DNA from 4 places in the Streptomyces montanus genome. Region 4 is predicted to be linked to each of the others. Evidence: riboswitches for the same ligand, from Rfam matches in the RefSeq annotation. Region 4 holds a riboswitch; each other region holds the start of a gene.
The links. A riboswitch is a leader RNA that binds a small molecule or an ion and turns the genes downstream of it on or off. The one in region 4 is predicted to bind cobalamin.

Region 1: it holds a riboswitch for cobalamin, as region 4 does, so the genes downstream of both, FE633_RS31895 (ribonucleoside-diphosphate reductase subunit alpha) here and FE633_RS17800 (ABC transporter substrate-binding protein) in region 4, are expected to answer to the same signal.
Region 2: it holds a riboswitch for cobalamin, as region 4 does, so the genes downstream of both, FE633_RS30370 (cobalamin biosynthesis protein) here and FE633_RS17800 (ABC transporter substrate-binding protein) in region 4, are expected to answer to the same signal.
Region 3: it holds a riboswitch for cobalamin, as region 4 does, so the genes downstream of both, FE633_RS26170 (CbtB domain-containing protein) here and FE633_RS17800 (ABC transporter substrate-binding protein) in region 4, are expected to answer to the same signal.

Annotation. Positions count from the first base shown of each region.
Region 1 covers NZ_VBZC01000043.1:53,500-60,825, reverse strand. The annotation lists gene FE633_RS31915 (bifunctional albaflavenone monooxygenase/terpene synthase) at 1-1,240, shown strand, start outside; gene FE633_RS31910 (GlxA family transcriptional regulator) at 1,262-2,227, opposite strand; gene FE633_RS31905 (hypothetical protein) at 2,321-2,578, shown strand; gene FE633_RS31900 (ribonucleotide-diphosphate reductase subunit beta) at 2,491-3,504, opposite strand; gene FE633_RS31895 (ribonucleoside-diphosphate reductase subunit alpha) at 3,504-5,930, opposite strand; cobalamin riboswitch at 6,071-6,207, opposite strand; gene FE633_RS31890 (GNAT family N-acetyltransferase) at 6,271-6,777, opposite strand; gene mctP (monocarboxylate uptake permease MctP) at 7,004-7,326, opposite strand, start outside.
Region 2 covers NZ_VBZC01000039.1:82,133-89,458, reverse strand. The annotation lists gene FE633_RS30380 (inorganic phosphate transporter) at 1-1,063, shown strand, start outside; gene FE633_RS30375 (hypothetical protein) at 1,098-1,319, shown strand; cobalamin riboswitch at 1,481-1,621, shown strand; gene FE633_RS30370 (cobalamin biosynthesis protein) at 1,732-2,748, shown strand; gene FE633_RS30365 (cobyric acid synthase) at 2,745-4,253, shown strand; gene cobN (cobaltochelatase subunit CobN) at 4,250-7,326, shown strand, end outside.
Region 3 covers NZ_VBZC01000031.1:6,476-13,801, forward strand. The annotation lists gene FE633_RS26145 (winged helix-turn-helix transcriptional regulator) at 1-467, opposite strand, end outside; gene FE633_RS26150 (MFS transporter) at 949-2,571, shown strand; gene FE633_RS26155 (hypothetical protein) at 2,595-2,954, opposite strand; gene FE633_RS26160 (acyl-CoA dehydrogenase family protein) at 3,144-4,334, opposite strand; gene FE633_RS26165 (CbtA family protein) at 4,510-5,277, opposite strand; gene FE633_RS26170 (CbtB domain-containing protein) at 5,308-5,541, opposite strand; cobalamin riboswitch at 5,578-5,718, opposite strand; gene FE633_RS26175 (histidine phosphatase family protein) at 5,849-6,427, shown strand; gene FE633_RS26180 (four-helix bundle copper-binding protein) at 6,517-6,888, opposite strand; gene FE633_RS26185 (DUF6183 family protein) at 6,956-7,326, opposite strand, start outside.
Region 4 covers NZ_VBZC01000017.1:132,571-139,896, reverse strand. The annotation lists gene FE633_RS17810 (ABC transporter ATP-binding protein) at 1-89, opposite strand, end outside; gene FE633_RS17805 (FecCD family ABC transporter permease) at 86-1,138, opposite strand; gene FE633_RS17800 (ABC transporter substrate-binding protein) at 1,146-2,198, opposite strand; cobalamin riboswitch at 2,269-2,470, opposite strand; gene FE633_RS17795 (glycoside hydrolase family 2 TIM barrel-domain containing protein) at 2,712-6,680, shown strand; gene FE633_RS17790 (response regulator transcription factor) at 6,700-7,326, opposite strand, start outside; gene FE633_RS17785 (sensor histidine kinase) at 7,317-7,326, opposite strand, start outside.

The DNA of each region.
Region 1 (7,326 bases), on a different contig from region 4:
GCTGCGTGACCACGGTGACGTCGTCCGGCTCAGGCTGGGCCCGAAGACGGTGTACGCCGTCACCACGCCGGCCCTCACCGGGGCGCTGGCGCTGAGCCCCGCCTACGAGATCGGCGGACCCCTGTGGGAGTCCCTGGAAGGCCTGCTGGGCAAGAACGGCGTGGCGACCGCCAACGGGCCGATGCACCGGCGCCAGCGGCGGACGATCCAGCCCGCGTTCCGGCTCGAGGCCATCCCCGAGTACGCCTCGGTGATGGAGGAGGAGGCGTACGCGTTCGCCGCACGGTGGCAGCCCGGGGAGACGATCGACTGTACGTCGGAGGCGTTCCGGGTCGCCGTCCGCGTCGCGGCACGCTGCTTGCTGCGCATCGAGTTCATGGACGAGCGGGCCGAGCGACTGTGCGTCGCGCTCGCCACGGTGTTCCGCGGCATGTACCGGCGCATGGTGATCCCGGCCGGACCGCTCTATGGGCTGCCAATTCCCGCCAATCGCAGATTCAACCGAGCATTGGCCGATCTGCATCTGGTCGTCGACGAGATCATCGCCGAGCGTCGCTCATCCGGTCAAAAGCCGGACGATTTGCTGACGGCGTTGCTGGAGGCGAAGGACGGGAATGGCGACCCCATCAGCGAACAGGAGATCCACGACCAGGTCGTCGCGATACTCACTCCCGGCGGCGAAACCATCGCCTCAATGGTCGTGTCGCTCCTGCACGTGCTCACCGAACACCCGGATCACGCCGCCAGGATCCGCGAAGAGGCTGAATCCGTCACGGGGGGCGGTCGGCCTGTCGCATTCGGCGACATCAGGAAGCTGTCCCACACGAACAATGTCATCGTCGAGACGATGCGACTGCGTCCCGCCGTATGGATTCTGACGCGGCGGGCGGTGACCGAAACCGAACTCGGCGGCTATCGCATTCCAGCCGGGGCCGACATCGTGTACAGCCCGTATGCGATCCAGCGCGATCCGCGTTCGTACGAGCGGCACCTGGAGTTCGACCCGGACCGCTGGCTTCCGGAACGCTCCAAGGACGTGCCGAAGTACGCGATGAGGCCGTTCGGTGTGGGCAACCGGAAGTGCCCCGGTGACCACTTCTCGATGGCCCAGCTGACGCTCATCACGGCGACGGTGGCGTCCAAGTGGCGCTTCGAGCACGTGCCCGAGTCCAACGGCGCGCCACGGGTCGGCATCACGCTGCGGCCGAACCGGCTGCTGCTGAAGCCCATACCGCTCTGAGCCCGAGCGGCCGGCGCACGTTCAGGCGGCTGCCTCAGGGCCCCTGAACGTGCGCCGGTACGCCTGCGGGGTCGTCCCCAGCGACCGTACGAACTGGTGGCGCAGCGCGGCCGCCGTCCCGAACCCGGTGCGGTCCGCGATCGCGTCCATCGTCTCGTCGGTGGCCTCCAGCAACCGCTGGGCCAGCAGCACCCGTTGGCGCAGGATCCAGCGGTACGGGGTGGTGCCCGTCTCCTGCTGGAAGCGGCGCGCGAACGTACGCGGGGACATGTGCGCACGGGCGGCGAGCTGTTCGACGGTCACCTCCTCGTCGAGATGACGCTCCATCCAGACGAGCACCTCGCCGACCGTGTCGCACCGCGAGCGCGGCAGCGGCCGCTCCACGTACTGGGCCTGGCCGCCGGCGCGGTGCGGTGGCACGACCATGCGGCGCGCGATGGCGTTGGCGACCTCGGGGCCCTGCTCCTTGCGGACGATGTGCAGACAGGCGTCGATCCCGGCGGCCGTGCCGGCCGAGGTGACGACCGGGTCCTCGTCCACGTACAGCACGTCGGGTTCGACGATCGCCCGTGGATGGCGCCGGGCGAGCTCGTCCGCATGCCGCCAGTGAACGGTGCAGCGCCGCCCGTCGAGGAGCCCGGCGGCGCCCAGCACGAAGACGCCGGAGCAGACACTGAGCACCCGCGTGCCGCGGTCGGCGGCCCGGCGCAGGGCGTCGAGCAGCTCGGGCGGGTAGGTGCGCCCGATGTAGTTGCTCCCGGCCGGGACGGCGATCAGGTCGGCCTCTTCGAGCCGTTCGAGACCGTACGGCACGGAGACCGAGAACCCGGCGTGGGTGCTGAGCGTCGGGCCTTCCGCCGAGGCGACCGCGAAGTCGTACACCGGAAGGCCCTCGTCACTGCGGTCGAGGCCGAACACCTCGCACACGACACCCAGTTCGAAGGGATGTACGCCGTCGAGCAGGATGACGGCCACGTTGTTCAGCATGCTGCCAGTGTGCCCGAGGCCTGGCAGGAATTCGAGGGCGTACGGCAGTCCTGCCACTGACGGTAAGGAGCAACCGGCGCGACAGTGGTGTCCATGGATACACACATGGAAGCCCTCACCGGAATGCTGACCGTCCTCGGGATCCTCGCGGTCCTCGTCCTCCCCGCACTGATCGGCATCGCGCACGACAGGCGCATCGACCGTCAGCTCAGGGAGGCCGAGGACGCTTCGGCCGAGGACCGGAGCCGGAGGAGTCAGAAGAGTCAGAAGTCCTCGTCCAGGTCGACGGTGCCCTCCACCGCCACCTGGTACGCCGACGGACGCCGCTCGAAGAAGTTGGTCAGCTCCTGAACCCCCTGCAACTCCATGAAGGAGAAGGGGTTCTCGGAGCCGTACACCGGAGCGAAGCCGAGCCGCGTCAGGCGCTGGTCGGCGACGCACTCCAGATACTGCCGCATCGAGTCGGTGTTCATGCCCGGGAGACCGTCACCGCACAGGTCGCGCGCGAACTGCAGCTCGGCCTCGACGGCCTCCCGGAGCATGTCGGTGACCTGCTGCCGGAGCTCGTCGTCGAAGAGCTCCGGCTCCTCCTTGCGGACCGTGTCGACCACGTCGAAGGCGAAGGACATGTGCATCGTCTCGTCGCGGAACACCCAGTTGGTGCCGGTCGCCAGGCCGTGCAGCAGACCACGGCTGCGGAACCAGTAGACGTACGCGAAGGCACCGTAGAAGAAAAGACCCTCTATGCACGCCGCGAAGCAGATGAGGTTGAGCAGGAACCGGCGGCGGTCGGCCTGGCTCTCCAGCCGGTCCATCTTCTCCACCGAGTCCATCCACTTGAAGCAGAACGCGGCCTTCTCGCGGATGGACGGGATGTTCTCGACCGCGTCGAACGCGGCGGCGCGGTCCTCCGGGTCGGGGAGATAGGTGTCGAGCAGCGTCAAGTAGAACTGGACGTGCACGGCCTCCTCGAAGAGCTGCCTGGACAGATACAGGCGCGCCTCGGGGGAGTTGATGTGCTTGTAGAGGGTGAGCACCAGGTTGTTCGCGACGATCGAGTCGCCCGTCGCGAAGAACGCGACCAGACGCCCGATGAGGTGCTGCTCGCCCGGCGACAGCTTCGCGAGATCGGCCACGTCCGAGTGGAGGTCCACCTCCTCCACGGTCCAGGTGTTCTTGATCGCGTCCCGGTAGCGCTCGTAGAAGTCCGGGTAGCGCATGGGACGGAGAGTCAGCTCGAAGCCGGGGTCGAGGAGATTCTGGTGACGCTTCGTCATTACTGGCAGGCCTCGCAGGACTCGGGGTTTTCCAGGGAGCAGGCGACCGAGTCGGGGTCGGCGGCCTGCTGGACGGGGATGTTCTTCTGGGGCCGCGCCTGGGCGGCGGAGTTCGAACCGGCCGCGCGGGCGATCCGGGTCGCCGGGCGCGAGCGCAGGTAGTACGTCGTCTTCAGGCCCTGCTTCCAGGCGTACGCGTACATCGAGGAGAGCTTGCCGATGGTCGGCGTCTCCATGAAGAGGTTCAGGGACTGCGACTGGTCCAGGAACGGGGTGCGGGCGGCGGCCATGTCGACGAGACCGCGCTGCGGGATCTCCCACGCCGTGCGGTACAGCTCGCGCACGTCCTGGGGCACCCAGCTGAAGCCCTGCACCGAGCCGCCCGACTCGCGCAGCGCCTCGCGGGTCTGTGCGTCCCACAGGCCGAGCTTCTTCAGCTCGTCCACCAGGTACGAGTTGACCTGGAGGAACTCGCCGGACAGCGTCTCGCGCTTGAACAGGTTGGAGACCTGCGGCTCGATGCACTCGTAGACGCCCGCGATGGACGCGATGGTCGCGGTCGGGGCGATCGCCAGCAGCAGCGAGTTGCGCATGCCGACCGAGGCGATGCGCTCGCGCAGCGCGGCCCAGCGCTCGGGCCAGACGAGCTCCACGTCGAAGTGGTCGGGGTGGAGGACACCCTGGGCCGTACGTGTCTTCTCCCATGCCGGCAGCGGGCCGTTGCGTTCGGCGAGGTCGGTGGACGCCTCGTACGCGGCGAGCATGATGCGCTCGGCGATGCGGGTCGACAGGGCGCGCGCCCGCGGCGAGTCGAAGGGCAGCCGCAGCTTGAAGAACACGTCCTGCAGGCCCATCGCGCCCAGGCCCACCGGACGCCACTTGGCGTTGGAGCGGCCCGCCTGCTCGGTCGGGTAGAAGTTGATGTCGACGACGCGGTCGAGGAAGGTGACGGCGGTGCGGACGGTCTGGTCCAGCCGCTCCCAGTCGATGTCCTGGGAATCGGTGTCCACGAACGCCCCCAGGTTGACGGACCCCAGGTTGCACACGGCCGTCTCCCCGTCGTCCGTCACCTCCAGGATCTCCGTGCAGAGGTTCGAGGAGTGGACCGTGTGGCCGGGCAGGGCCGTCTGGTTGGCGGTGCGGTTGGCCGCGTCCTTGAAGGTCATCCAGCCGTTGCCGGTCTGCGCGAGGGTGCGCATCATGCGGCCGTACAGTTCGCGGGCCGGGATGGTCTTCTTCGCGAGTCCCGCGTCCTCGGCCTTGCGGTACGCGGCGTCGAACTCCTCGCCCCACAGGTCGACCAGCTCGGGCACGTCGGACGGCGAGAACAGCGACCACACGCGGTCCTCGGCGACCCGGCGCATGAACTCGTCCGGGACCCAGTGCGCCAGGTTCAGGTTGTGCGTACGCCGGGCGTCCTCACCGGTGTTGTCGCGCAGCTCCAGGAACTCCTCGATGTCGGAGTGCCAGGTCTCCAGGTAGACCGCGGCCGCGCCCTTGCGCCGGCCGCCCTGGTTCACCGCGGCGACCGAGGAGTCGAGGGTCTTCAGGAACGGGACGATGCCGTTGGAGTGCCCGTTCGTACCGCGGATCAGCGAACCACGGGAACGGACACGGGAGTACGCGATCCCGATGCCGCCCGCGTGCTTCGAGAGCCGGGCCACCTGGTGGTAGCGGTCGTAGAGGGAGTCGAGCTCGTCCTTCGGGGAGTCGAGGAGATAGCAGGACGACATCTGCGGGTGCCGCGTGCCGGAGTTGAAGAGCGTGGGGGAGGAGGGGAGGTAGTCGAGCCGGCTCATCAGGCCGTAGAGCGCGGCCACTTCGTCGACGGACCTGGTGTCTGTGGCGGGACCGGACGCCGTGTCGTCGGCGAGACCCGCGGCGACGCGCAGCAGGAAGTGCTGCGGGGTCTCGATGACGTACCGGGTGATCGGGTGTCGCAGAAGGTAGCGGCTGTGGAGGGTGCGCAGGCCGAAGTAGCCGAAGCGGTCGTCGCCGGCGGGGTCGATGAGCGCGTCGAGCCGGTCCTCGTGGACCCGTACGAACTCGGCGGTGCGATCGGCGATGAGACCTTCCCGATGCCCGACCGCGACGGACTCGGAGAAGGACCGTACGCCCTGCGAGGCGGCCTCGGCGGCGATACTGACCGTCAGCAGGCGCGCGGCCAGCTTCGAGTACACCGGGTCGTCGGAGATGAGGCCCGCGGCCACCTCGGTGGCCAGCACGCGCAGCTCCGTCTCGTCCGCGGTGGCGGACCGGCCGCGCAGCGCGGCGGCGGCGACCCTGCCGGGGTCGGCGTCGGGGAGGTCGGCGGTGAGGTCGGTCAAGGTCCGTAGCAACACGGTCCCCGGCCCGTCGGCTTCGGCCTCGGCCTGTGTCACGGTCGCCTCGGTCGCTGAAGCCGGATCGGCTGGCGCGATGGTCACGTGGGGGATCTCCCTCGCTCGGCAGGGGGCCCGCGGGAAGAGGGTTCGGGGCACACGGACGTACGCACTCTGCGCGGTGGTACGCCGCGTCCACCGGCCCACTCCGCGAGGCCCGGACGTCATCGGAACCCGGGCCGGACGGCCTGGGCACGCTGTCGGCAGGTCCTCGGACTGACGCTGGTACGCGAACGACTGGACGAACACGCACAAGTACACCGTTGCGGGACAGTTCCGGATTCGCACCGGATTCCCCTGCGGCGACAGCGAGCATGAGCATACATCTTGTGCCGGGCCGGGAAAGCACCCCTACATGTTGTGTCGCATGTCGGCTGTAAGAGTGTCAGAGCGTCAATTCGTAGGCGAGGAGAGTGATGTCGTCGAGGTGCGGAATCGGGTTCCAGTCGCGCTCGGGGGTGCGCCGGAAACCGAGGCGCTCGTAGATCCGGTGGGCGCTGTGCATGGCGCGCTGAGTGGACAGCACCATGCCTACGCAGCCGTCCGTGGCCCGTGCGCGCTCGACGCAGGCGCGTACGAGCGCCTCTCCTACGCCTCGGCCGCGGGCCTCCTTGGTGACCGCCAGCATCCGTATCTCGGCCTCGCCCGTGCGCGCGATGTCCGCCATCGGGCCGCCGGCCGGCACGAAGGTCACTCCTCCGAGCACGCGATCGTGCTCGGTGGCGACGAGCACGTCGGCGGCGGCGGCCCGCTTGGCCACGTTCCGCAGCTCACCGAGGTACCTGTCGCTCTCCCCGAAGTCCAGCAGCCCGTCCTGGAGGTATGCCTGCGCGGTGATCTCGCCGAGGGTGTCGTACTCCTCGGGGTCCGCTGCTCGGATCACGATGTCCATGCGATGCAGTGTGCACGACGGGTACGACGCCGGACCGCCGGGTTTTCTCGCCCCCGCCGCCCCTACCCGTCCCATCCCTGGGGGCTGCGCCCCCAGACCCCCCGTATCGGCCTGAACGGCCTCGTCCTCAAACGCCGGACGGGCTGAAGATCAGCCCGTCCGGCGTTTGAGGAGCGAGGTCTGGGGCGGAGCCCCAGGGGATGGGAATGGGTAGGGGCGGCCGCGGCTAGTGCGCGGAGCCCGCCGTCGCCGGAGGCAGTTCCACCTGGACACCCTTGTCGCCCGCGTCCGCCGTGTAGTCCTCCGGGGACGTCTCGTCGATGCCCGCCGGGGCCTTGACCGCCGTCAGGACGAAGGTGAGGACCACGGTCACCACCACGTTCAGCACGAACGCCGTCAGACCGATGTAGCCGATCTCCCCGATCCCCGGGATCTCCTTCGCCGAGCCACCGAAGTGCTTCTGCGTCGGGGACGCGACACCGTACGCGGCCACCGTCCCATAGACCATGCCGACCGCCCAGCCCGCCAGCAGCGCCCAGCGGTGGAACC
Region 2 (7,326 bases), on a different contig from region 4:
CAAGGGTCTGGTCAACGAAGACGGCATACAACCCGAAGTCATTTTCGCGGCGCTCGTCGGCGCCATCCTCTGGAACCTGATGACCTGGCTCGTCGGGCTCCCGTCCAGCTCCTCGCACGCCCTCATGGGCGGCCTGATCGGCGCCACCGTCGCCTCGGCGGGCGTCGGCGCGGTGCACGGCGACGTCCTCGTCACCAAGGTGCTGATCCCGGCGATCGCCGCCCCACTGGTCGCGGGTCTCGCGGCGATGTTCGCCTCCCGGCTGACGTACACGCTGGGCAAGAACGCGAACGGCGAGGCTTCCAAGAAGGGCTACCGCGCGGGCCAGATCGCCTCCGCCGGTCTCGTCTCGCTGGCCCACGGCACCAACGACGCGCAGAAGACCATGGGCATCATCACCCTCGCCCTGGTCGCCGGCGGTTCCATCGCCCCCGACTCGGACCCCCCGACCTGGGTCATCCTCTCCGCCGGTCTCGCGATCGCGCTCGGCACGTACCTGGGCGGCTGGCGCATCATCCGCACGATGGGCAAGGGCCTCACCGACCTCCAGCCGCAGCAGGGCTTCGCCGCCCAGACCAGCGCGGCCACGGTCATCCTGGCCTCCTCGCACCTCGGCTTCTCCCTGTCCACCACTCACTCGGTCTCCGGCTCGGTGATGGGCGCGGGCCTCGGCCGCAAGGGCGGCGTGGTCCGCTGGTCCACCGCCACCCGGATGTTCATCGCCTGGGGCCTCACGCTCCCCGCCGCGGCCCTGGTCGCCGCGATCGCGGAGTACGCGACCTCCTTCGGCACCTGGGGCACGTCGCTCGTCGCCGTCTTCCTGGTCGCGTCGAGCGCCGCCATCTGGGTGGTCTCCCGCCGCGAGGTGGTCGACCACACCAACGTCAACGACACCGACACCGAGGAACTCGCTGGTGTGGTGACCACGGCCCTCGCCGCCGTCGCCCCACCCCCGGCCGGCACCGTGACGGAGGTCCTCACGGACACCGCCCAGGCCTCCAGCGAGACCTCGGCGAACTCGTCTGCGTCATCGGCGTCGTCGGCGTCGTCGGCCGCTGTCTGAGCATCGAGCACCCAGGCACGAAGGAAGAATCAGCATGCACATCGACTGGGCAGCCCTCGGCTCCGTCTTCGGAGTCAGCCTCATCGCCACCATCGCCCTCGTGGGCCTGTTCACCCTCGGCATCGTCGGTCTCTCGCGACGCGAGCAGGCCTCGGCGCAGGGCGACTCGGCCGCCCTCGCGGTCACCGGCGCGTACGCCTGCTTCGCGGCGTGCGCGGCGGCGGTGGCGTACGGGATCTATCTGATCGTGGCCTGACCCGGACCTCACTGGTCCACACGCCGTTCCGCGGGCGGGTAAGTGCATGCCGCACTTACCCGCCCGCGGGGTTTTTCGCGTGGCGCCTCGAGGCGGCCGCGCCACACACCGCGTGTGGGCCTCAGCACACTCTCCTTGCGCAGGTCAACAGCAAGTTGACGGGTCTTCCAACCCGTGGTGGACTGCCGGAGCCATATACGGCGGCAGGAGAGGAAGCCGGTGCGAGTCCGGCGCGGTCCCGCCACTGTCACCGGGGAATCGATCCCCCGGGAGCCAGGAACTCTCGCCGTCGGTCTCGTCGAGCCAGGGCGTGGACACCCTGAGTGAGGACATATCGCCATGCGCGGCTGCCTGTTGCGGTTCAGTGTGCCGAGTACGAGGGTTCTGCCTGACGTAGCGACGGGCTGAGCCGATGCGTGCCGATCGCGTCTTCGCGTACGGCGCCGCCGCCGGCCTCCTCGGTGACCTGCTCCTCGGCGATCCTCGCCGCGGGCATCCGGTCGCCGCGTTCGGCCGGGCCGCGGGTGCCGTGGAACGGGTGCTGTGGCGGGACCACCGGGGGTGGGGCGCCCTGCACACCACTGTGTGCGTGGGTGGTGCCGTGTCCCTCGCCGCCGTCGCCGCCTCGGCCGTACGTCCCTCCCGTACCGCCTCCGTCGCGCTCACCGCCGCCGCCACCTGGGCCGTGGTCGGGGGGACTTCGCTCGGGCGCGAGGCGCGGGCCGTCGGCGAGGCGCTGGCCGCCGGGGACATCGAAGCGGCCCGGGAGCGGCTGCCGCACCTGTGCGGGCGGGACCCGCAGGCACTGGACGCCGACGGGATCGCGCGGGCCGTCGTCGAGTCCGTCGCCGAGAACACCTCCGACGCGGTCGTGGGCGCTCTGGTGTGGGGCGCGGTCGCCGGAGTCCCCGGACTCGTGGGCTTCCGCGCCGTGAACACACTGGACGCGATGGTCGGGCACAAGTCGCCCAAGTACCGGCGGTACGGGTGGGCTTCCGCGCGGCTCGACGATGTTGCCGGGTGGCCGGGGGCGCGGCTGACTGCCGTGCTCGCGGCCGTCGCGGGAAGCGATCCGCGGTCGGCCGTACGCGCCTGGCGTACCGACGCCTCGAAGCACCCGAGCCCCAACGCCGGGCCCGTGGAGGCGTCGTTCGCGGGGGCGCTCGGGGTGCGGCTGGGCGGGACGCTGTCGTACGCGGGGCGTGTTGAGCATCGGCCTGTGCTGAACGGGGAGGGGCGTTCTGTGCAAGTGGGAGACATTGAGAGGGCTGTTCGGTTGTCGCGGAGGGTTGGCTGGCTTGCGCTCGGGGTGAGTGCGGCGGGTGCGCTGCTGCGGGGGCCGGTTTCAAGGCGCCCGGTGCTGCAGGCTGTGCCCACCCGTTCCGCCCTGCGGAACGACTGCCCACAGCAGTGGGGGCGTGCCTCATGAGTGGGGGGCTGCTTGTCGCCGGGACCACTTCCGACGCCGGTAAGAGCGTCGTCACCGCCGGGATCTGCCGGTGGCTGGTGCGGCAGGGCGTGAAGGTCGCGCCGTTCAAGGCGCAGAACATGTCCCTCAACTCGTTCGTCACGCGCGAAGGCGCCGAGATCGGGCGGGCGCAGGCCATGCAGGCACAGGCGTGCCGTGTCGAACCCACCGCGCTCATGAATCCCGTGCTGCTCAAGCCCGGCAGCGAGCGGAGCAGTCAGGTGGTGCTCATGGGCAAGCCCGTGGGTGAGCTGAGTGCGCGCGGGTACCACGGCGGGCGGCAGGAACAACTTCTCGGGACCGTCCTCGACTGTCTCGCCGAGTTGCGGGGCACGTATGACGCGGTGATCTGTGAGGGGGCGGGGAGTCCTGCCGAGATCAATCTGCGGCGCACCGACATCGTGAACATGGGGATCGCCAGGAACGCCCGGCTTCCCGTGCTCGTCGTCGGCGACATCGACCGCGGGGGCGTCTTCGCCTCGTTCTTCGGGACCGTCGCCCTGCTGTCCCGCGAGGACCAGGAACTCGTCGCCGGGTTCCTCGTCAACAAGTTCCGCGGGGACGTGTCACTGCTGGAGCCCGGCCTTGACATGCTGCACGGGCTCACCGGGAGGCACACGTACGGCGTGCTGCCCTTCCGGCACGGCCTCGGCATCGACGAGGAGGACGGGCTGCGGGTCTCCCTGCGGGGGACGGTACGGGAATCCAACGTCGCGCCGCCCGTCGGCGAGGACGTCCTGCGCGTCGCCGTCTGCGCCATCCCGCTCATGTCCAACTTCACGGATGTCGACGCGCTGGCCGCCGAACCCGGTGTCGTCGTGCGGTTCGTGGACCGGCCCGAGGAACTCGCCGACGCGGATCTGGTGGTGATCCCCGGCACCCGGGGGACCGTCCGTGCCCTGGAGTGGCTCCGGGAGCGCGGGCTCGCCGACGCGCTCGTCCGCAGGGCCGCCGACGGCCGCCCCGTACTCGGCATCTGCGGCGGTTTCCAGATCCTCGGCGAGCACATCGAGGACGACGTCGAGTCCCGGGCGGGACAGGTCGACGGGCTCGGGGTCCTGCCCGTACGGGTGCGGTTCGCCCGTGAGAAGACCCTCACCCGCCCCGTTGGGGAGGCGCTCGGCGAGCACGTCGACGGTTACGAGATCCACCACGGGATCGCCGAGGTCGCAGGCGGCGAGCCCTTCTTGGACGGCTGCCGGGTCGGCGCCGTCTGGGGCACGCACTGGCACGGCTCGCTGGAGTCGGACGGATTCCGGCGAGCCTTCCTGCGCGAGGTGGCGGCCGCCGCGGGGCGCCGCTTCGTACCGGCCCCCGACACGTCGTTCGCCGCGCTGCGCGAGGAACAGCTCGACCGGCTCGGCGACCTGATCGAGGAACACGCGGACACGGACGCGCTGTTGCGGCTCATCGAGTCGGGCGCGCCGCAAGACCTGCCTTTCATTCCACCGGGAGCGCCCGCATGAGCACAGTGTTGTTGTTGTCGACCGCCGACACCGATCTGCTGGCGGCGCGTGCCTCCGGTGCCTCGTACCGGATCGGCAACCCGACCCGGGTCGATGTCGCGGAGGAACTGCCCGCGCTCGTCGAGGGCTCGGACATCGCCGTCGTACGGCTGCTGGGCGGCAAGCGTGCCTGGGAGGAGGGGCTGGCCGCGCTCAAGGCGTCCGGCGTCCCGACCGTGCTGCTCGGCGGCGAGGCCGTGCCCGACGCGGAGTTGATGGCCGAGTCGTCCGTGCCGGCGGGTGTGGTGGCGGAGGCGCTGCGGTACCTCGTCGAAGGCGGCCCGGACAACCTCACCGAACTGGCCCGGTTCCTGTCCGACACCGTGCTGCTCACGGGTGAGGGCTTCGTCGAGCCGCAGAAGATGCCCGACTACGGGGTTCATGGGGAGCGTCCGCGGATCGAGGGCCGCCCGACCGTCGGCGTCCTCTTCTACCGGGCGCACGAGCTGTCCGGCAACACCGCGTTCGTGGACACCCTGTGCGACGCGATCGAGGCGCGGGGCGCCAACGCCCTCCCGGTGTACTGCGGTTCGCTGCGGGGCGCCGACGCCGGCCTGTACGAGATTCTCGGGCGGGCCGACGCGCTCGTCGCCACCGTGCTCGCGGCCGGCGGCACGCACGCCTCCCAGGCGTCCGCGGGCGGCGACGAGGAGGCGTGGGACATCGGGGCGCTCGCCGACCTCAATGTCCCCGTACTGCAAGGGCTCTGCCTGACCTCGTCGAGGAGCGCCTGGGACGAGTCCGACGCCGCCCTCGCCCCGATGGACGCGGCGATGCAGGTCGCGATCCCGGAGTTCGACGGACGGCTGATCACGGTCCCCTTCTCCTTCAAGGAGCAGGGGCCTGACGACGTCCCGGTGTACGTCGCCGACCCGGAGCGGGCCGCGCGGGTCGCCGGGATCGCCGCACGGCACGCGCTGTTGAAGCACAAGGCGAACGCCGACAAGAAGCTCGCCCTCGTCTTCACCGCCTACCCGACCAAGCACTCGCGCGTCGGCAACGCGGTCGGCCTCGACACGCCCGCCTCCGCCGTACGGGTCCTCGACGCGCTGCGCGACGCCGGGTACGCCCTCACCGAGTACCCCGCGGGCGGCGACGAGTTGATCCACCGGCTCATCGCGGCCGGCGGCCACGACGTCGAGTGGCTGACGGAGGAGCAACTGGCCGCCGCGCCCGCGCGCGTACCGCTGGCCGACTACCGGGCGTGGTTCGACAAGCTCGATCCCGGGCTGCGGGACAGCATGCTGGAGGCGTGGGGCGAGCCGCCGGGCTCCCTGTACGTGGACGGCGACGACATCGTGCTCGCCTCCCTGCAGTTCGGGAACGTCGTCGTCATGATCCAGCCGCCGCGCGGCTTCGGCGAGAACCCGATCGCGATCTACCACGACCCGGACATGCCGCCGTCGCACCACTACATGGCGGCCTACCGGTGGCTGGAGAACTCGTTCGGCGCCGACGCGATCGTGCACATGGGCAAGCACGGCACCATGGAGTGGCTGCCGGGCAAGGGACTCGGGCTGAGCGGGGGCTGTGCGCCGGACGCGGTCCTCGGCGACCTGCCCCTGATCTACCCCTTCATCGTCAACGACCCCGGCGAGGGCACCCAGGCCAAGCGCCGCGGGCACGCCACGGTCGTCGACCACCTCGTACCGCCCATGGCGCGCGCCGACACGTACGGCGACCTGGCCAAGCTGGAGCAGCTCCTCGACGAGTACGCCCTCGTCTCCGACCTGGACCCGACGAAGGCCCCGGCGGTACGCGCCCAGATCTGGACGCTGGTCAAGGCGGCCGAGCTGCACCACGACCTGCATGTGGACGATCAGCCGGACGACGACGAGTTCGACGAGTTCGTCATGCACATCGACGGCTATCTGTGCGAGATCAAGGACGTACAGATCCGCGACGGCCTGCACATCCTGGGCGGCGGGCCGGTGGACGAGGCCCGCGTCAACCTCGTCCTCGCCGTGCTGCGCGCCTCCCAGGTGTGGGGCGGACAGGCGAACGCCCTGCCGGGGCTGCGCGCCTCGCTGGCCGAGCACTTCGGGCTGGTCGAGAAGGAGCTGCTGGCCGAGCCGGGAGCGCCGGTGAAGGTGCCGGTCGAGCTGACGGACCTGGTGGACGGCCCGTCCCGTTCGGCCGCCGACGCCATCGACCTGCTGGAGCAGCTGTGCCGGCGGATCGCCGAGGGCATGGAGGAGCGCGACTGGGCGGTCGCGGAGAGCCGTGCTCTCGTACGGGACGTCCTGGGCACCGAACTCCCGGACGCGGTCGCCGTGCTGGAGTTCGCGTGCACCGAGGTCGTGCCCCGGCTCGCCCGCACCACCGACGAGATCGGCCACATCCTCAAGGCGCTGGACGGCGGTTACATTCCGGCGGGCCCGTCGGGCTCCCCCACGCGCGGACTGGTCAACGTCCTGCCGACCGGCCGGAACTTCTACTCCGTCGACCCCAAGGCCATTCCGTCCCGGCTGAGTTGGGAGGTCGGGCAGTCGCTCGCGGACTCGCTCGTGGCCCGCTATCTGCAGGACACGGGTGAGTACCCGAAGTCCGTCGGCCTCACCGTCTGGGGTACGTCGGCGATGCGCACCCAGGGCGACGACATCGCCGAGATCCTGGCGCTGCTCGGCTGCCGCCCGGTCTGGGACGACGCCTCGCGCCGGGTGACCGGCTTCGAGGTCGTGTCCCTGGAGGAGCTGGGCCGGCCGCGCATCGACGTCACGGTCCGTATCTCCGGCTTCTTCCGGGACGCTTTCCCGCACGTGGTCGGTCTGATCGACGACGCGGTGCGGGCGGTGGCCGAGCTGGACGAGCCGGCTGACAGGAACTTCGTACGGGCGCATGCCGACGAGGACACCGCCGAGCACGGCGACAGGCGGCGCGCGACGGCCCGTATCTTCGGCTCGAAGCCGGGGGCGTACGGGGCGGGTCTGCTCCCGCTGATCGACGCCCGCAACTGGCGCTCCGACGCCGACCTCGCCGAGGTGTACGCGGTGTGGGGCGGCTATGCGTACGGGCGCGGGCTCGACGGGCGGAC
Region 3 (7,326 bases), on a different contig from region 4:
CGTTCGGCCAAATGCGGTGGATAGCCGGGGCCCATCCGGGGGCGAGTGTTGTCCGCGGTCATGGGCTCGCCGCAGGCGGCGCACACCACCTCGGCATGGGTCTCCTGCCCGCACACCTCGTGACGCATCGCCACCGGCGGGCCCGCTTCACCGGCCAGCCAGCGGTCTCCCCACCGGTTCATCACCAGCAGCACGCCAAAGAAGTCGCGCCCCTTCTCGGTGAGCACGTAGTCGCACCGGACCGGCTCCGTCTGGTACGGCCGCTTCTCCAGCAGCCCCTCCTCCACCAGCCGGCGCAGCCGGTCCGTCAGCGTGTTACGGGCGATCCCCAGCGACTCCTGGAACGCGTCGAACCGCCGGATCCCGTAGAACGCCTCACGCAGCACCAACGGCGTCCACCAGTCCCCGAGCAGGTCCATGGTCCGCGCGATCGAGCAGGGCCACTGCGCAAAGGATGTCCGTCTCATGACGGCCAGCATAGGTTCGTCCAGTCGTGAGACCCAGCAGGTAGACCGAGCAGCGGGCACTACGCGGCACTGCGAGGGCTCCTCATCCAGCACGCCGAAGATCTCGCACGGAAGATCGACAAAGCAAGTGACCTCGCGCAGCCGAACCCGATCCGCCGGGACTGAGTTCTGAAGGCCATGGTGAATGACGCAGAAATGGTGCTCGGTAAAGCGTCAGGTGAGTGCCAGTGTTCCGGCAGTCTTGGGCGGGCAGGAGCTGCGGTTTGGCGTGGGCACCGAGCAGGGATCGCAGGACGCGGTGCGACAGCTCACTGGAGGGCATGAAATCCGCTCAGTCGCAACCCTCCGGAAGTCATGAAATCCTTCAACTCGCAAATCCGCCAGAGGGCGCAAAATTACTCAGTCCGCAAATCCGGCAGAGGGCATACAGTCCGTTCAGCCGCAACAGTATTGAACAAGAAATTCTAAGCTTGACGGCGTCGTGGAGTTTGCTTATGGTCCAGTCGTTCAGGTTCCCGCCGATCGATATCCGAAGGTGTTCATGACCCCGCCTCCAACGTTGCCGAAGTCCAGGCAGCAGTTGATTCTTGCCGTTCTTATGCTGTGTTCACTGCTGATTTGGATAGAAAATACCGTCCTGAGTACTACGCTGGAGACCCTTGCAGACCCGGTCCGTGGACTGGGGGCCAATCCCGGTCAGCTGCAATGGGCGACCGGTTCGTACACTCTGGCCTTCGCCACATTGATGTTCACTGCAGGCGCATTGGGCGATCGGTTCGGTCACCGGACTGTGTTCTCCAGTGGGTTGGTGATCTTCGCCGGGTCCTCGCTGTGGGCGGCGTACGCAAGCGATGCGGGCCAGCTGATTGCAGCTCGAGCTGCGATGGGGGTGGGCAGCGCGCTGATCACGCCCGCCATGATGGCCATCCTTATATGGACCTTTACCGGCCCCGCGCGGGCTGCCGCGATCGGCATTTTCTCGACGTCGGCCGGTGTCGGAATGGCTGCCGGCCCGGTGCTGGCGGGGTTCCTGCTCGATCATTTCTGGTGGGGCTCGGTCTTTCTGATCAATGTTCCGGTCGCGGCATTGGCGCTGGTCGGGCTTGCCGTGCTGGTTCCGAATTTCCGCAGCCCCACTCCGCGACCACTGGACCCCGCTGGAATGTTGCTGTCGATCAGTGGGCTCGTGGCGTTGGCCTACGGGCTGATCCGGGCGGGCCAGGTGGCGGTGTGGAGTCGTACCGACGTCTGGGCGCCGATTGTTGTCGGTCTAATTCTGCTGGCCGTTTTCGTACTCGTCGAACTGCGTGTCAAGGTGCCCAGCTTTGATCCGCGAATGTTCACGCAACGCACATTCGGTGGCGGAAATATGGCGCTCGGATTGCTGCTCTTCGGTGTGGCCACCATCACCTTTTATAACGCGTTCTACCTGCAAGGCGCGCTCGGATTTTCGCCGATGAAGGCGGGTTTGGCCAATATCCCGACCGCATTCGGCGCGCTCGCGGGGGCGCCCCTTGCCTCGCGCCTGGTTCGCCACCTGCCGCTACGCCTTGTCACCGTGCCGGCGCTAACCGTGGCTGCGCTGACCATGGGCGGGTACGGGTTCCTCGGACTGCAAACTCCACTCGTCTGGATCGAGATTCTGTTGTTGATACAGGGTCTCTCGATCGGCATGGTGATCGGCCCCGTTACGGCCGCATTGATCAGCGACCTGCCGTTGGAACAGGCAGGTGCAGGATCGGCCGTCACCAACACCGTGCGACAAACCGGCAGTGTGATCGGAATCGCAGTAGGCGGCACGATCATGTCGATCACGTACCGACGTGCGATCGAACCTTCGCTGGAGGGTGCACCCGGTCCGGTGCAGGATCAGGCGCGAGTTTCCGCCGAACAGGCCCGCCACGTCGCCACCACTGTCCACCGGCCCACTCTTGCTCAGGCTGCTGATAATGCGTTTATCCATGCTATGCACGTCGGCGCGGGCTGGATCGCGGTCATCGCGCTCCTCGGAGCAGCTGTGCTGCTGACGACCTTGCCTGCTGCCGGAAAGAAGAAGGGTCCGACACCGGAGCCGGACTACGAAGAGGCCCGCAGCTCCGTCTGAGAGTGTGATGGCGGAACCCAGGCTCAGGCTCGCCGCAGGGCAGCATCAAATACCAGCTTCCGCAGCTCAGCGGGCGCATTGGGTGCATCTCGCCAAGCGTCTGCGATCGCGAGAAGCGCCTCCCACGCGAGCTCGGCAGCGACGCCGGGCTGACCGGTGTCGATGTCGGCGAACAGCCGCTTGCAGAGGACGTTGGTGACGTTATACAGGGCGCCCGAGGCACGGGCCACATCGGCCACACCCGAGTCCGCAGCATGACACGGTTCACCGGGAAGCCGAATGGCAACCGAACCCGCGGAGTAACTCCGCCCATGAACGAAGTCGCGCAGAGCGCAGAGTTGATCTCGGGTCGGCAGGGACGGCTGGACAATGCGCTCGGTCACCAGCCGACTCCATCGGTGCCGCCCCCGCCTGCCGCCCCGACGCCGGCTCCAACTCCCGTGGCCAGGTTCCAACTACCGTGTCCCGGCTCAACATCACCAGAGGTTCTCGCACAGGCTCTCACCCACCGGGCCAGGCTCGGTGCCAACCATCCCTCTTATGTGCCAACTAAGAATCCTCGTCACACCGAGCTAACGCCGTACCCGGGGCATCCCCAAGCCGATCCACGAGATGATCTCGCGCTGGATCTCGTTGTTTCCGCCGCCGAAGGTGAAGATGACGGCCGAGCGGTAACCGCGTTCCAGTTCGCCGTGGAGCACCGTGCCCGCCGAGCCCTCCTTGAGAACGCCCGCCGCCGCGACGATCTCCATGAGCCAGGCGTACGCGTCCCGGCGCGCCTCGGAGCCGTACACCTTCACGGCGGAGGCGTCCTGCGGGGTGAGCGTGCCCTCCTGGACGGCGTTCACCATCTGCCAGTTGAGGAGCTTCATCGCGTCGAGCCGGGTGTGGGTCTGGGCGAGGCGGCGGCGTACCCAGGGCAGGTCGACGACGCGGTGGCCGTCGGCGAGCTTGGTCTCCATCGCCCAGCGCTGCACGTCGTGCAGGGCGCGGATGGCCATGGTGCCGTGCGCGGCGAGGGTGACGCGTTCGTGGTTGAGCTGGTTGGTGATCAGCCGCCAGCCCTTGTTCTCCTCCCCTACCCGGCGCGAGGCGGGGACCCGGATGTTCTCGTAGTAGCTCGCGGTGGTGTCGTGCGAGGCGAGCGTGTTGATCAGGGTGCAGGAGTAGCCGGGGTCGGAGGTCGGCACGAGGAGCATGGTGATGCCCTTGTGCGGTGGGGCATCCGGGTCGGTGCGTACGGCGAGCCAGACCCAGTCGGCGGTGTCCCCGTTGGTCGTCCAGATCTTCTGCCCGTTGACCGTGTAGTGGCCGGTGGCCTCGTCGCCTTCCCGTACGGCCCGCGTCTTGAGCGATGCCAGGTCCGTGCCCGCGTCGGGCTCGCTGTAGCCGATCGCGAAGTCGATCTCGCCGGAGAGGATCTTCGGCAGGAAGTACGCCTTCTGTTCGTCCGTGCCGAACTGCATGATCGTCGGGCCGACCGTGTTCAGCGCCATCAGCGGCAGGGGTACGCCCGCCTGGGCGGCTTCGTCGAAGAAGATGAACTGTTCCATCGGGCTCAGCCCGCGCCCGCCGTACTCCTTCGGCCAGCCCACCCCTAGCCAGCCGTCGGTGCCGAGCCGGCGAATGGTCTCGCGGTAGAACCGCTTCTGGGCCGCGGGGTCGCCGTATCGCGTGTGGACGTCGTCCGGCACCAACTCGGCGAAGTAGGCGCGCAGTTCGGTGCGCAGTCGCTGCTGCTCCGGCGTGTATTCGAGATGCACGGCGCCTCCTGGCTCCCACGGGGCTCCGCTGGCCTGCTGCTCCGGCCACCCGGACCCGACCCGGACCTGACGGCGGACACCGTAGAACGTGTTTCAGAAATTGGGAACACACAACAGTGGGGGCGCGCAGAAAGGGCCCCCGGACAACCGGGGGCCCTTATCGGCGCTCAACCTCTCAGTGTGCGACAGGAGTTGCCTGTGCTGCGGCCCCGTTCTGCTGAGCGGCAGCCGTACGCGGTGCCAGCACGCGCTCCGCCAGGAGCCCGAAGACCAGGCCGTACGCGGTCCACAGGGTCACCTGGATGGCGAGTGCCGCCAGCCGGTACTGCCACAGCAAGGTTCCGGAGAAGCCCTCCGGGACCTCGTTGAACGACGGCAGGAACGCGTACGCCAGACCGACGAGCAGGACGAAGAACGCGCCCGCCGCCACGGTGGCGTTCCAGTTGCCCAGGCGCGGCGCGAGGCGCTTGCCCAGGATCACGGTGCCGACGGCCAGTAGGACGCCGAGCACGACCATCAGGAAGTACAGCGTGGTCCGCTGGTTGAGGGTGTCGGGGTTGCCGACGGCCGGCGGGTTGGGCGGGTACTTCAGGAAGGGCACGACGTACACCGCGAGCAGGCCCGCGGTCGCCAGCAGCAGGGCGCTCGCGCGCGGACCGAAGCGGCCGATCCTGCCGAGGGCGAAGCAGTAGGCGAGCGCGGCGATACCGCCGAATGCGACCCCGTAGACGAGGACACCGGTGGACAGGCCCGCGGTGGACTGCATCGTGCGGCTGACGAGTTCGGTGCCGCCGTGCTCGTGGGAGTGGGCCTCCTCGTATGCGATCGCCGCGTCGACGCGCGGTTCACCCAGGAAGTACGCGACGACCAGGGCGAGCAGGCCCGCGGCGAGACCCGCGAGCATGCCACGCACCAGGAGGTTTCTGACGGTGATGGAGTTCATCGAGTTGTCCTGTTCGGTTCCTTGTCGCCGTCAGTGGCAGGGGAAGCCGAGCAGGTGGCGGGCGTCGTGCACCCACTCGTGCACACCCTCACCGGAGACCAGGGAGGTGGCGCCCTGCTCGGCGCCGACGAAGTAGAGCAGGACCAGCATCAGGATGCCGAAGAAGACCGCCCAGGGGGCGATCGCGCCGATCGGCAGCTTGGCCGGCACGGCGGCCGGTGCGGCAGGGGTGGTTGCGCTCGGCTGAGCGACGGAGTGGGCCATGGCAGGACCTCCTGGGGGAACTCGCGTCCCGACTCGGTGGTGCACAGGACGACGGCCACGGGTCTGACTTGCCCGAACTGCACCGCTCCTGGGTGGAGGCGGTCGGTACGGCTTACAGTGGCGCGACCGTGCCGGATTCTCACCGGCTTCCGTCGAACCGTCGTCAATATCGACGAGAACGTACCGCGAAGCGGGGACGCGGCCAAGGGCGCACGGAGTTCGGAAGGTGCGCCGGTGTCCTGGTCACGGCATCAATTCCGGGCGCTGCCAAGGGTGTTGAGCTCTGTTGAGCACGAGAGGGGGACTGATGACGAGCCGAGTGATGTTGATCTCACCAGCGATCAGTGCGGCGCTGCGGGAGGCACGTTTCGACGACGGATGCCCGGTCGACGCCGCCGGGCTGCGGAACGCGGAGGCGGCCGCGGGTTCGCTGCCCGCCCCGGACCGGGCCCTGTTCTCCCCCGGCGTGCGCTGCCGCGACACCGCCGCCGCCCTCGGCCTCGACGCCGCGGCAGAGCCCGAGGTGGCGGGGCTGGACGTGGGCCGCTGGCGTGGCGCCACCCTGGCCGAAGTGAGCACCGACGAACCGGAGGCGGTCGCGCGGTGGCTGACGGACCCGTCCTGTGCCCCGCACGGCGGCGAGTCCCTGCACGGGCTGTGCGACCGGGTGGAGAAGTGGCTGGAATCGGCCGGCCAGTTCTCGGGCCGGATCGTCGCCGTCGTCGAGCCGGAGATCGTACGGGCCGTGATGGTACGGACGCTCGGGGCTCCGGAGTCGGCGTTCTGGCGCATCGACGTGCCGCCGCTGACCGGGACGGAGCTCAGTGGGCGGGACGGGCGCTGGAATGTCCGCGTGGGACGGGCGCTTGGGGACTTTGGGGACTGACGACGGGGTGCCCCGTCCGCCCCATCACCTCACCCCAGTTGCTCCGGTTACTCTTGCAACTCCGATCACACCCTCACACCCTCACACCCTCACACCAGGAGGGCGAGAAACTCCGTGCAGGCGCGTGCGCAGTCGCGGCAGGCCTTCGCACCGTCCTCGGCACCGGGGTTCCGGTCGAAGACATGCGCGGTCTCGAGGCAGACGGCTCGGCACCACTCGACCTGGGCGCGTGTTCCGGTCTCCTCCTGCCAGGTCTGATCGGCCAGGACGCGGCACGTCGCGTCGCAGACCTCCGCGCACAGGATGCCCTTGCGCCGCAGTTGCTGCTGGTTCTCCGGACCGTCGAGATCGGCGAGGCTCGCGCGCAGGGCACACATGCGCGCGCACTCGGTACAGGCCTGCGCGCAGGCGAACCGGTCCTCGAGGAAACGGACGAGTTCCTGCTGATCTGTTGCTGACACGCTGTCCGGGTAGCCGGACAGCGGCGCGCCAAACCCCGCACAAGCGCAGACGCGGTCACCCGTCTGTTCAGTGGACGTCGGTGGAGGAATCGGTGTGGGTGTCGGCGTCCGTGTCGGTCGCTGCCAGCACCGCCACCCGGGTGCGGGTGGGATCGAGCACGGCGAAAGCAGCGTCCGACGTGTCGTGGTGGAACCAGTCCGTGAACGCCATGAAGCGCAGCCACCGGTGGTCGGTGGCGCGCCGCGCCGCCTCCGGGAACGGGATGTCGTCGGGCAGCCCCATCAGTGCGTACAGGCTGTTCCAGGCGTGCAGCCGGGCGTACGCGCCGCTCTGCCCCCGGCCGTTCACCCCGCCGTTGTGTGCTGCCGCGAACAGTTCGTTGATCACGTCGTCGGGTGTGGTGTGGCAGGTGAGGGCACCACCCCGGCGCGTGGCCG
Region 4 (7,326 bases):
AGGCTCACCCCGTCCAGGATCAACGTGCCGTCGGCGGTGCGGGTGACTCGCTCGGCGCGCAGCCCCGTGGTCTCGTCGAGGTCGGTCATCGCGTGCCCCTGGTGCGGTACAGGACGGCGACGAACGCCGGTACGCCGATCAGCGAGGTCACCACGCCCACCGGTACCTCCTGCGGGTCCAGCACCGTACGGGCGAGCGTGTCGACCCACACCAGGAACACCGCCCCGGCCAGGGCGGTGGCCGGCAGCAGCCGCGTATGCCCGGATCCGGTCAACGCGCGGGCGGCGTGCGGCAGCACCAGGCCGACGAAACCGATCGCCCCGGCCGAGCTGACCAGGGCGGCCGTCAGCAGGGCGGTCGCGCACAGCAGTTGCAGCCGGGTGCGGGCCACGTACACGCCCAGCGAGGCGGCGGCGTCCTGCCCGAAAGCGAACGCGTCGAGCGCGCGGGCGTGTCCGGCGCAGACCAGCAGCGTCACCGCCAGCACGGCCGTGCACACCCTCGCATCGGTCCAGTCGGCTCCGCTGAGCGAGCCGAGGAGCCAGAACAGCACCCCCCGAGTGGTCTCCGCGTCGGCTGCGGTCATCACGACGAAGGAGGTGAGCGCGGAGAACAGTTGCATGGCGGCGACGCCGGCGAGCACCACCCGGTCCGTGGTGCCGCCGAGGGTGTGGCTGAGCAGCAGCACCAGCGCGAAGGAGACCACGGCGCCGAGGAACGCGCCCCCGGAGACCGACAGGACACCGCCGCCCGCGCCGAGTACGACGACCACCACCGCCCCGGTCGAGGCTCCGGAGGAGACGCCCAGCACGAACGGGTCGGCGAGCGGGTTGCGCAGCAGCGACTGCATCACGGCGCCGCACACGGCGAGGCCCGCGCCGCAGACGGCCGCCAACAGGGTCCGCGGGAGACGCAGGTTCCATACGATGCCGTCCCGGATGGGCGTCAACTCCCTGTGTCCCCACCCCAGATGGGCCGCCACCGCGGACCACACGTCACCGACGCCGATGTCCGCCGGGCCGATGGTGATCGCCACGGCGACCGAGGCGCAGAGCACGGCAAGACCGGCCGCCCAGGCCAGGACCTGCCACACTCCGCGCACCGTGGCCGGTGCGACGGTCAGCGGGGCGGTGCTCATTCCGCGCTCATTCCGCGAGCTCGTGGGTGCGCAGCGCCGCCGCCACCTTCTCGATGCCCTCGACGGTCCGGATCGTCGGGTTCATGGCCTGTCCGGACAGCAGCACGTACCGTTTCTCCTTCACCGCGGTCATGTTCCGAGTGACGGGATCGGACTCCAGGAACTCGATCTTCTTGGCTGCGGTCTCGGCGGTCTGCTGCTTTCGGGTCAGGTCACCGATGACGAGGACGTCGGGGTCGCGGTCGGCAATGGTCTCCCAGTTGACCTGGGGCCATTCCTCGTGGGAGTCGTCGAAGACGTTCCTCGCACCGATCCGGCGGGTGACGATGCCGGGGGCGCCGCAGCAGCCCGCCAGGTACGGGGACTGGGAGTTGGCGAACCAGTACAGGAGAGTGACATCGTCGGCGTCGAGGCCGGAAGTGGCCTTCTTCACCCGGGCCTTCAGAGCGGCCACGAGCTGCTCGCCGCGAGCCTCGACGCCGAAGATCCTGGCCAGGTCGCGCACTTCACCGTAGACGGCGTCCATGGTCAGTGGCCGAGTACGCGCGCCGTCGCCGTCGCCGCTGTTGTCCTTGGCGACGCAGTCGGAGGGGGAGAGATAGGTGGGCACGCCGAGCTTGTCGAACTGCTCGCGCGGGGCCACGCCGCCCTTGCCGAGGGTGGAGGCGAAGGAGGCGGCGACGAAGTCGGGTTCGGTGTCCAGCACCTTCTCGAAGGAGGGCGCGTCCTCGGCCAGCCGCTTCACCTTGGCGTTGGCCTTCTCGAGTCCCTTCGCCACCGGGTCGGTCCAGGTGGCCGTGCCCGCCATGCGGTCGGCCAGCCCGAGGGAGAGCATGATCTCGGTCGTGCCTTGATTGAGGGAGACGGCCCGCCGCGGAGGACCGTCGATGCGGACCTTGCGCCCGCAGTTCTCCAACGTGATCGGATAACCGGCGGACTTGCTCTTCGCGGGGCTCCTGTCCGACGAGCCGGAGGAGCCGGAGGAGCCGCCGCAGCCGGTCAGCAGCAGGGCACCGGCCAGGAACAAGGCGGTATGACGGACGGGGCGTGCGAGCGGCACGGAAGCTTCCTTCGGCGTCGAGGGCTCATGCGCGAAGCCCGGTCGTACGATGTTCCCCCGGCCGTTTTCTCGGTGCCCGAGGCTGCCAGTAGGTCTTCGGACTTGGGGTCACCCGGACGAAGCGCCTTCCCGGACCGCGATCGCCGTCCAGTGGCCGTTTGCCTCGCCCGTCGCCCTCACCGCTGCGCGTCAGCTCCGGATTCACACCGGATTCCCTGATCCGTGCACGTACGGGTACGCACACGAGTACGACTGGCTCCGGCAAGCTACCACAGGCCCCTCACACCCCCGGGTCGTCAGTCCTCAGGAACACACCAGGAACAAACAAAGTCCGACAGGATCATTGCTCCGAATGTGTTCGGGTTCTAGGGTTTCTCTGGCTCACCAGGTGTCTTAGTCATCAGCAGTCGCGTTCTGGCCCTGACACCAACTTCCGTATGTCCGCAGCTTCGACAGGATCTGACGCTCCCTCAGTCCGTGCACCGCACTGTCGTACCGAGGAAGGCCATGGTCATGCCGCACCCGCACCGCCACCCACACGTGTCACCCACGGATCGGCCCCACCGCCCCGAGCGGGCGGTCGTCAGCCGCCGTCGTCTCCTTGAGGGAGGAGCCGCCGTCCTCGGCGCGCTCACCCTGTCCGCGTCGTCCGCCGTGGCGCACCCGGCCCGCCGGCGCGAGGCGGCGGACGGATCTCCGGAGTGGAACGGCAACATCGACGTTTTCCAGCTGGGGACCGAGCCACCGCACACCACGCTCATGCCGTACGCGGACGTCAGACAGGCACTCGCCGGCGACCGCACGCGCTCGCCGTACCGCCAGAGCCTCGACGGGAAGTGGAAGTTCGCCTACGCGGACCGCCCCGACGACCGGGACACCGACTTCTACCGCACCGACGTCGACGACTCCTCCTGGGACACCATCCCCGTCCCCTCGGCCTGGCAGCTGCACGGCTACGACTTCCCGATCTACATCAACATCACCTACCCGTGGTGGGGCCCCAACGGCCTGGGCGAGGAAGCGCAGCCGCCGGCCGCCCCGACGCGTTACAACCCCGTGGGCCAGTACCGGCGCACCTTCACGGTTCCTCGCAACTGGTCGGGACGACGGACGTTCCTGCACTTCGAAGGCGTCAAGTCCGCCCACTACGTGTGGATCAACGGCGAGTTGGCGGGCTACCACGAGGACTCCTACGTCCCCGCGGAGTACGACATCACCCCGCATCTCAAGCCCGGCACCAACCAGATCGCGGTGGAGGTGTACCGCTACTCCGACGGCGACTGGCTGGAGGACCAGGACATGATCCGGCTGAGCGGGATCTTCCGCTCGGTCTACCTCTACTCCACGCCGGACGTCCACCTGCGCGACTTCAAGCTGGACACCCCGCTGAGCGACGACTGCACGGCCGCCGAGCTGTCCGTGACCGCGAGTGTGCGCGGCTACGGGGACGCCGCTCGGGACTCCGGCAAGTACGCCGTCGAGACCCAGCTCTACGACGCGCGCGGCCACGCCGTCTGGTCCCGTCCGCTGCAGCAGTCCGTCGACCTCGGCTCCGCTCCGGCCGGCGAGGACGTCTCCGTACGGGCCGCCAAAGCCGTGCCCGCGCCGAAGCTCTGGTCGGCCGAGCACCCCTACCTCTACACCGCCGTACTGCGGCTGCGCGACCCGGCGGGCAAGGTGATCGAGACCCTGTCGCACCGGGTCGGAATACGCGAGTTCGCGCTCAAGGACGGGCTGATGCGCATCAACGGCAAGCCCGTGTCCTTCCGGGGCACGAACCGCCACGAGATGCACCCCGACCGCGGCACGGCGCTTACCCGCGCGGACATGGTCCGTGACATGGAAATCCTCAAGCGGATCAACATCAACAGCGTCCGCACCTCGCACTACCCCAACAACCCGCTGTGGTACGAGCTCGCCGACGAGTACGGCCTGTACCTCGTGGACGAGACCAACCTCGAGACCCACGGCATCCGTGACGAGTACCCGGGCGACCACGCCGACTGGAGCAAGGCCTGCGTGGCCCGCGCCCAGAACATGGTCCACCGGGACAAGAACCACGCCTCGGTCGTCATCTGGTCGCTCGGCAACGAGGCCGGCGGCGGCAGCACGTTCGTCGCCATGCACGACTGGATCCGGTCGTACGACCCGACCCGCGTCATCCAGTACGAGGGCGACGACCGCCCGGAGATCAGCGACATCCGCTCGGAGATGTACGAGAGCCCCGCGCGCGTCGAGGCCCGCGCCAAGGACACCGGCGACACCCGCCCGTACGTCATGATCGAGTACTCGCATTCCATGGGGAACTCGACCGGCAACTTCAAGAAGTACTGGGACGTCGTGCGGCGGCACGACGTGCTGCAGGGCGGATGGATCTGGGACTTCGTCGACCAGTCCCTGAGCTGGCCGACCCTCACGCGTGCGCTGTTCACTGAGGCCGGGCCGGCCGCGCTGCGCGGTGAGATCCAGGCCGGCAGCGCGACCTTCGACCGCGAGAAGGGCGTGTCCGGCAGCACCACCTTCGCCCGCGACACCGGCCTCGACATCACCGGCTCCCTGACGCTGGAGGCCTGGGTCACCCCGCATGTGACCGGCTACCACCAGCCCCTCCTCGCCAAGGGCGATACCCAGTACGCCCTGAAGCAGACGAACAAGAACCTGGAGTTCTTCATCCACGGCGGCGGCCAGTGGGTCACCGCGAGCTGGGCGCTGCCGGACGGCTGGACCGGCAAGGAGCACCACATCGCGGGCGTCTTCGACGCGGAGGCGGGCACGCTGACCCTCTACGTCGACGGTGAGGTGAAGGCCACCAGAACCACCACCCGGCGGCCCGGCAGCAACACCGCACCGCTCACGCTCGCCACCGACGCCGACAACCCGACCCGGGAGTTCAGCGGCACGATCCGTCGGGCGCGCGTCTACGCCCGCGCCCTCTCCGCGGCCGAGCTCGCATCCGACGGGCGCGGCCCCGGCGGCGACGGGGTGCGATTCTGGTTCGACGCGGCCACCGTCAAGGTCACCGAGAAGCGGCCGAAGGAGCGCACCTTCTTCGCGTACGGCGGCGACTGGGGCGACCACCCCAACGACGGCGCCTTCGTCGCGGACGGCATCGTCACCGCCGACCGCGGACACACCGGCAAGGCCGCGGAGGTCAAGCAGATCTACCAGGCCATCAACGCCGCACCGGCCTCCGGCGGCGACACCGTCACCTCCGGGCGGGTCACCCTCACCAACGAGTACCTATTCACCAACGTCAGTGAATTCGACGGCCGTTGGACCCTCGTCGCCGACGGTGAGGTGGTGCAGCGCGGGAAGCTGAGCCGTGCGCAACTGGACGTTCCGCCGCTGTCGAGCAAAGAGATCACCGTTCCCGTGAAGCTGCCGGACGACCAGGCGCCGGGCACCGAGTACTTCCTTCAGCTGTCGTTCACCACCAAGGAGCCCACGAAGTGGGCGAAGGCCGGCTTCGAGGTGGCGAAGCGGCAACTCGCCGTCGCCGCCGACAGCCCGGTGGTCAAGCCCGTGCCGCTGGAGCGCGTACCCGCACTGCGCCACAAGGACGGCGACGCGTCGGTCACCGTCACGGGCAAGGGCTTCTCCGGCAAGGGCTTCTCCGTCACCGTCGACAAGTCGAGCGGGGTCATCACCTCGTACGAGGCGGGCGGCACCCGGCTGATCAGCTCCGGACCCGCGCCGAACTTCTGGCGGGCGCCGACCGACAACGACTACGGCAACGGCCAGCACACCCGCAACCAGACCTGGCGCGACGCCGGCGCCCGCCGCAAGGTGACCGACGTGAGCGTGCGCGCGCTGCGCGACAAAGCCGTCGAGATCAAGGTCAGCGGCACGCTGCCGACCACCGTCGAGTCCACGTACACCACCACGTACACGGTCTTCGGCAACGGCGAGATCAAGGTCGACAACACCCTGCATCCGGGCGCGGCGAGCCTGCCGTACATCCCGGAGGTCGGCACGCTGCTCTTCCTGCCGCGCCGCCTGGACCGCCTGCACTACTACGGGCGGGGCCCCGAGGAGAACCACTGGGACCGCAACGACGGCACCGATGTGGGCCTTTACTCCGGGACCGTCGCCGGGCAGTGGACCTCCTACATCCGCCCGCAGGAGAACGGCAACAAGACCGACGTCCGCTGGGTCGCCCTGACCGACCGGAGCGGCGAGGGGCTGCTTGTTTCCGGCGAGCCGCTCCTCGAGGTCAACGCCTCGCACTTCACCCCGGAGGACCTGTCGGTCGGGACGCGCCACGACTTCCAGCTCACTCCGCGGGACGCGGTCGTCCTGCGGCTGAACCACCGGCAGATGGGCGTGGGCGGCGACAACAGCTGGGGCGCGCACACGCACGACGAGTACAAGCTCTTCGCCAACCGCGACTACTCCTACACCTACCGGCTGCGACCCCTGACCGACGTCGACCGGGCGATGGCGGCCTCACGCCGGCCCACGGCAGGGGAGTTCTCCGGGTAGCGCATCGCGGCGGGCTCCGTCACTGCGCGGGCGGCGGTGTCGGTCGTACCAGGCCCGACTGGTAGGCGATGACGACCAGTTGGGCGCGGTCGCGTACGTCGAGCTTGGTCATGGCGCGCTGGACGTGGGTCCGTACGGTCAGCGGGCTGAGCACGAGGTCGTCGGCGATCTCGCTGTTCGACTTCCCCTCGGCGGCCAGGGCCATCACCTCGCGTTCACGGGCGGTGAGAGCGGCGAGACGTTCGGGCGGCGCCAGATGGTTGCCGGCTTCCGGGGTGGCGAGGAAGCGGCCGATGAGGGTCCGCGTGGCGACGGGCGAGAGGAGGGACTCGCCGGCGGCCACGGTGCGGATGCCGTCGAGGAGCGCATCGGCGGTGACGTCCTTGCCGAGGAAGCCGCTCGCGCCGGCACGGAGGGCCTGGGCGACGTACTTGTCGGTCTCGAACGTGGTCAGGATGAGAACGCGGGTGGCGGACAGGTCCGGGTCGGCGCACAGGGTGGCGGTCGCGGCCAGGCCGTCGGTGCCGGGCATACGGATGTCCATGAGGACGACGTCGGGGTGGTGGACCCGGGTGAGGTCGACCGCCTCGCTGCCGTCGGTGGCCTCGGCGACCACCTCCATGTCGTCGGAGGAGTCTATGAGGAT